2 regions of the Clostridioides sp. LIBA-2809 genome follow, and region 2 is predicted to be linked to the other one. Evidence: a T-box and tRNA genes for the amino acid it is inferred to sense, from the RefSeq annotation. Region 2 holds a T-box; the other holds one or more tRNA genes.
The links. A T-box is a leader RNA that pairs with one kind of tRNA and senses whether it is charged. The one in region 2 lies ahead of ACTG44_RS18170 (valine--tRNA ligase), so its partner is inferred to be a tRNA-Val.

Region 1 (3,425 bases), 420 kb from region 2:
TTAAGGAGAATATTAATAAGAAGCAGATTAATACTACTCAAAACAACAATACTTACAAGAAAACTAAGTTTCATAATTTCAACGAAACATTCACTCAGTATACCTCTGATGAACTCGATGAGATTATTAAAAAAAGTCAAAAAGAAAAGTTTAAGTAGGTGATTAAATGAATGAAGATAAAATAAGAAAAATACTTGCTAAATACGATAAGAAAAGAGATAATAACGAACTCTTATTAGAAAATAGAAAAAATGAGGTATATAATAGAATTCCGGAAATAAAATCTATAGATGATGAGATTTCTAAAATAGGCCTTAGCTTAGCTAGAACAGTACTTTTAAATCCTAAGTCTAAAGATGAAATTGTGAATAAATCTAAAGATACTATAGAATCTTTAAAGGTAAAGAAAGAAGAACTTTTAGTTGAAAATAACATACCTCTTGATTATCTAGAAATAAAGTTTCAATGTGCTTCTTGTAAAGACAAAGGTTTTTTACCTAATGGTGAAAAATGCTCTTGTCTTAAACAAGAAATTGTAAATGAAGCTTATAAAATGTCTAATTTAGATAGGATTTTAAGTCAGGAAAATTTTTCGAATTTTAACTTGAATATATTTTCTCCTAAGAAAGGTTCTAATGGAGAAATATCTCCTAGAGAAAATATGCTAAATAATTTAAGTATCTGCGAAAATTTTGTTCATGATTTCAAGAAAGATAATGATGAAAATTTACTGTTTTATGGTTCTACTGGACTGGGAAAAACATATATGTGCAATTGTATTGCAAAGGAATTATTGGACAAAGGAAATGTTGTAATCTATCAAACTTCTTTTAGAATATTAGATATTCTTGAAGACTATAAATTTAGAAGAGACACAAATAATCAGATAAGTGAAGATAATTATAAAAACTTGTTTGATTGTGATTTATTAATAATAGATGACCTTGGTACTGAACTTAATAACTCTTTTACTAGTGGAGAAATCTTCAACATTGTAAACACAAGACTAGTTACTGGTAAAAAAATTATTATCTCAACCAACTTAACACCATCCCAAATAGGAAACACTTATACTCAAAGAACTCTTTCTAGAATTTTAGACAAATTTAGGATTTTAGAATTTACTGGTGATGATTTGAGATGGGAAAGATTTAAATAAAATAGCCCTTAAAAAACATTTTTTTATTTTTAAATAGAGAGGTAAGAACAAACTTGCTTCTCTGTTTAAAACTTATACTAAAGAAACTAATCTCTCTGCTATAAGTACACTTCTAAAGTATTTTTAATACATCTAATTCTTTATATTACTTGTAATTTATCAATATTGTAAACTTATCAGATTATATAATACTATTCTAAAAAGATTCTAAATTTTAATCTTAAAATTATATCATTACAAATAACTTAATACTTTATTGTAATTAAATTTAATTTTTCAATCAAAAAAAGATACTTAAAAGTATCCTGTAACATAGAAAATTATATTAATTTGAATTTATGTACTTTGTGGAGCTGGTGATAGGAATCGAACCTACAACCTGCTGATTACAAGTCAGCTGCTCTACCGTTGAGCCACACCAGCATATAATCTAGTATTCATCTCTAATTCAAAAATGGTGGGACTAACAGGGCTCGAACCTGTGACCCCCTGCTTGTAAGGCAGGTGCTCTCCCAGCTGAGCTATAGTCCCATACTGGTGACTCGTAGGGGAATTGAACCCCTGTTACCGCCGTGAAAGGGCGGTGTCTTAACCTCTTGACCAACGAGCCATAATTTGGTGATCTATCCGCGACTCGAACGCGGGACACCCTGATTAAAAGTCAGGTGCTCTACCGACTGAGCTAATAGACCACATTTTTTCGACTTTTTTCGTCGTTTCTTTCACTCACAAGTTATATTATAACTGCTGTACAATTTTTAGTCAATAGTTTTTTTATTTTTTTTAGCATATAATTAAAATCCTCTTGAACTACCTATTTTCAACAAGTATTTTAAATAAAATATGTAATTAGAATACAGAAATTCAACTTTAATTACACATAGAATATACATAAATAATTTTAACTGAATAAAAATTTAATACAAATCTAACACAAAAGAGTATCTCTAATAACTATAATCATTACCTTGAGATACTCTTTCCTTATTATTCATAACTTAAATTGTTTAATAAAATATTAAGCAAATATATTTTTTCTTATTATTGTTTGAGCTCTATTAGGCCCAACAGAAACCATGTCTACACTCACTCCGACCAACTCTTCTATTTTAGCTATATATTTCTTTGCATTTTCTGGAAGATTATCAAAATTATCTACTTGAGTTATATCTTCATTCCATCCGTCTAATTCTTCATATATAGGTTCACATTTTGCTAAATCATCTAATGATGCTGGGAAATCTGTTATTATTTTATCGCCCATTTTGTAAGATGTACAAACTTTTATCTTATCAAATCCAGTTAAAACATCTAGTAACATAAATGAGATACTAGTTAAACCATTAACCCTAGCTGCATACTTAACTATAACTGCATCAAACCATCCACATCTTCTTGGTCTACCAGTAGTTACTCCAAATTCATGACCTTGTTCTCTTATTTTATCACCAGTTTCATTTATTTGTTCTGTAACAAATGGTCCCTCTCCAACTCTTGTAGTATATGCTTTTACTATACCAACAACATCTTTTATCATATTTGGCCCTATACCTGCACCAATTGCAAATCCACCAGATGTTGGATGAGACGATGTAACAAATGGATATGTTCCTAAATCTAAATCTAATAAAGTTCCTTGTGCTCCTTCAAATAATACTTTTTTACCTGCTCTTACCGCATCATATACAATAACTGACGTATCTGCAACATATTTTCTTATCTGTTCTGCATATCCTATATATTCATTATATATAGTTTCAAAATCAAATAATTCTTCTTTTCCATATATATTTTTAACTATTTCATTTTTAGCATCTATCTGAGCTTTTAACTTTATAGCAAATTTATCTTTATCCATTAAATCACATATTCTTATTCCAGATCTCTCTGTTTTATCCATATAACAAGGTCCAATACCTTTTTTTGTTGTACCTATCTTTAAATCGCCTCTGGCTTCTTCTGACAATGCATCTAGCTCTTTATGATATGGGAATATGACATGGGCTCTATCACTTATTTTTATATTTTCTGTACTTATATTATCCGCTTTAAACATTTCCAATTCTTCTAAAAATCCTTTAGGGTCAAATACTATACCATTTCCTATTATATTTACTGTTTTTGGATTTAATACTCCTGATGGAATTAAATGTAATGCATACTTCTTACCTTCCACAACTAATGTATGCCCTGCATTATTTCCACCTTGTCCTCTCACTACTACATCTGCTTGAGTAGCAAGATAATCTATAACTTTACCTTTACC
Region 2 (3,425 bases):
AAAAAAGAAAGAAGCAATGTTAGAAGATATAAAGGATGCAGTTGATTTTGTGCTTACATTTAAAGAGTTACAAGAAATATTTGATGCATTAGAGTTAAATCCAGCTATAATGGATGAAAGTAATAGAGTAGAGGCATCCCTTTCAGGTAGAGTTTATGCTAGAACAGGAGGTGTAAGTAAAGCAGTTAAGTTATCAGTTAGAAGAATTGACAAAAATATAAAATTTGAAGAAAAAGCATTTGAGGGAACAAAAGAATGTATGGACGGTTTAAAGAAAGTTTTAAATAAGGAGATAGAAGCTACCTTTATAGAAGGAATGGGGTGTGTAGGAGGCTGTGTAGGAGGTCCTAAGCGTATTTTAAGTGTAGAAGAAGGTACTAAGAATGTTGATGAATATAGTGAAAGTACAAATATGGAAACTCCATTTGATAATTTAAATGTGTTGCAATTTTTAACTTCTTTGGGAATCAAAAGAGTAGAATCTCTAGGAGAAAAGGAAGAAGAAAAAGTTAAAAAAATATTTAGTAGAGATATAAAAAGTAATAAGAAAGAGAATAAGTATAAAAAGTAATTTTTACTCTTAAACTTATTCTTTTATAAAAGGGAGATATGGGGGATGAAAATTAAAGATAATAAGGCTACTTTTCATGTAATGATAAGGTTATTTCTTATAGCTGTTTTAATTTTAACTGGGACATTATTGGAAGAAAAAATCAATAATGTTCCAGTCCAAAATATAAGCACAAAAGGTGAAAATACACTAGAATTACTTTCTCAAGGGAATACATTAGGAGAAATTATGTATAAAGCATCTCAAGAGGAAACAAAAGGACCAGGGGCTACTTCTGAAAAAGTAGCGTACATAACGATAGATGATGGACCATCAAAATATACAAATGCACTTCTTGATATTTTAAAAGAGAACGATGTCAAAGCGACATTTTTTATGCTTAATCAAAACATGAAAAATCATAAGGAAGAAGTAAAAAGGGTATTAGAAGAGAAAAATTCAATAGGTTTTCATAGTGTAAGTCATGATATACATAAGCTATATAAAAGCCCAGAGGTAACAGTGGGGGAGTTCAATACATGTAATGATACTTTACAAGATATAACTGGTCAGAGTTCAAAATTAATAAGATTACCCTATGGAAGTAAGCCATATATGCCAGAAGGTTCATATAGTAAACTTATGGAGAATGATTATTTAATTTGGGACTGGAATTTGGATACACAAGACTGGAAATCTTCTACAAGTCAAATTGTTAGTAATATATTGTACTATGGAAGAAAAAGAGATGAATTAGTAGTGCTGATTCATGAGAAAGAACAAAGTTTAAACGCTTTAAACAATATTATAAGAATTTTGAAGGAGAGAGGATATACAATATTGCCAATTACAGAGAATATCACACCTAAAAATTTCTGGCAAGAAAACTTACAATAAATTCAATTATAGTAAAAAATAAAGTAAATTATTTAGGAAATAAAACATATAATTTATAAAATAGAATATAAAAAATAGAACATAAGAAAGATAATGTAAATAGAATGTAATCTAAAATAAATAACATGGCGTTAAAATTTAAACAAAAAATAGTATAGTTATTGACATTATAAGATAAAATAAGTTGAAAAAAATAGTATAGAATATAATAATCAGCATATAATATAAAAAAATAATTAAGAAAATTCAGAAAAAATAAAATAAAAATAATTGACAAAGAGAATAATATTTGTATATAATAATATGTAATATTAAAGACTGAGAAGAAGAGGAGTAAGTAAATACTACTAAAAGAGAGGAAAATTCACTGGCTGTAAGATTTTCTAAGTATAAGGTTTGCTGAACGTAGCTTTGGAGTTTCTAAACTGAACTGTTAGTAAGTTTAGACGGTTAGAACCGTTAAATTCTTTGAGAGTCAAAGTTGATGAAATAACATTAAACAATATTTGATTAATGTTATTGTATTTTAAACTTTGGAATTAAGGTGGTAACGCGAGCTTTTCGTCCTTTTAAAGAGGATGAAGGGCTCTTTTTTATTTCTAGATATATTTTAAAAAATTTATTTATAAAAATACAGGAGGCAAGACAATGGAAAATACGAACTTATCAAAAACTTATAATCCAAAAGATTTTGAGGCTAGGTTATATAAAAAATGGATGGATGAAGGGTATTTTAAATCTAAACCAAATCCAGATAAAAAGCCATTTACAATAATGATGCCACCACCAAACATAACAGGGCAATTGCATATGGGACACGCTCTTGACCATACACTTCAGGATATATTAATAAGATGGAAGCGTATGGATGGGTATGAAGCTTTTTGGCTTCCAGGAACTGACCATGCTTCTATAGCAACTGAAGTTAAAGTTGTTGAAAGAATAAAAAAAGAAGAAGGTAAGACAAAGTATGAAATAGGTAGAGATGAATTTTTAAAGAGAGCTTGGGACTGGAAGGATGAATTTGGAGGAAAAATATCTAACCAACTTAAACAATTAGGAGATTCTTGTGATTGGGATAAAGAGAGATTTACCATGGATGAAGGGTGTAATGAAGCAGTTATAGAATTCTTTGTAAAACTATATGAAAAAGGTCACATATACAGAGGGAATAGAATAATAAACTGGTGCCCAGATTGTAAAACTACTTTATCAGATGCAGAAGTTGAGCATGAAGAACATGACGGAAACTTTTATCATATAAAATACCCACTAAAAGATAGTGAAGATTTCTTAGAAATAGCTACAACTAGACCTGAGACGATGATAGGGGATACTGGTATAGCAGTAAATCCGGAAGACGATAGATACAAACACTTAATAGGAAAAACAGCAATACTTCCATTAGTAGGAAGAGAACTTCCAATAGTTGCAGATAATTATGTTGACTTAGAGTTTGGAACTGGTGCAGTTAAAATGACTCCAGCACATGACCCTAATGATTTTGAAGTAGGATTAAGACATAATCTTGAGCAGTTAAATACTATGAATGAAGATGGAACTATGAATGAAGTTTGCGGAAAATATGAAGGTATGGATAGATTTGAATGTAGAAAAGCTATCGTAGCAGACTTAAAGGAGCAAGGTTACCTAATTAAGATAAAAGAGCATAATCATAATGTAGGAACTTGTTACAGATGCCATACAGTAGTTGAGCCTAGATTATCAGAGCAATGGTTTGTTAAGATGGATGAACTTGCAAAACCAGCTATAGATATTCTTAAAAATGGAGAACTAGAATTTGTTCCAGAAAAATTTGATAAAACTTATTTACAATGGCTAGAAAATATAAGAGATTGGTGTATATCAAGACAATTATGGTGGGGTCATCAAATACCAGCTTACTATTGTCAAGAATGTGGAGAAATAGTAGTAGCAAAACAAATGCCTGATAAATGTCCTAAATGTGGAAGCACTC

Region 1: it has a tRNA-Val gene. The T-box ahead of ACTG44_RS18170 (valine--tRNA ligase) is inferred to sense a tRNA for this amino acid. The anticodon was not compared.

The regions. Positions count from the first base shown of each region.
Region 1 covers NZ_CP197004.1:4,271,471-4,274,895, forward strand. Annotated here, with positions in the region: gene ACTG44_RS20115 (DnaD domain protein) at 1-158, shown strand, start outside; gene ACTG44_RS20120 (ATP-binding protein) at 167-1,159, shown strand; tRNA gene ACTG44_RS20125 (tRNA-Thr) at 1,508-1,582, opposite strand; tRNA gene ACTG44_RS20130 (tRNA-Val) at 1,615-1,690, opposite strand; tRNA gene ACTG44_RS20135 (tRNA-Glu) at 1,695-1,769, opposite strand; tRNA gene ACTG44_RS20140 (tRNA-Lys) at 1,776-1,851, opposite strand; gene ACTG44_RS20145 (adenylosuccinate synthase) at 2,178-3,425, opposite strand, start outside.
Region 2 covers NZ_CP197004.1:3,850,586-3,854,010, reverse strand. Annotated here, with positions in the region: gene ACTG44_RS18180 ([Fe-Fe] hydrogenase large subunit C-terminal domain-containing protein) at 1-571, shown strand, start outside; gene ACTG44_RS18175 (polysaccharide deacetylase family protein) at 617-1,447, shown strand; T-box leader at 1,759-2,019, shown strand; gene ACTG44_RS18170 (valine--tRNA ligase) at 2,096-3,425, shown strand, end outside.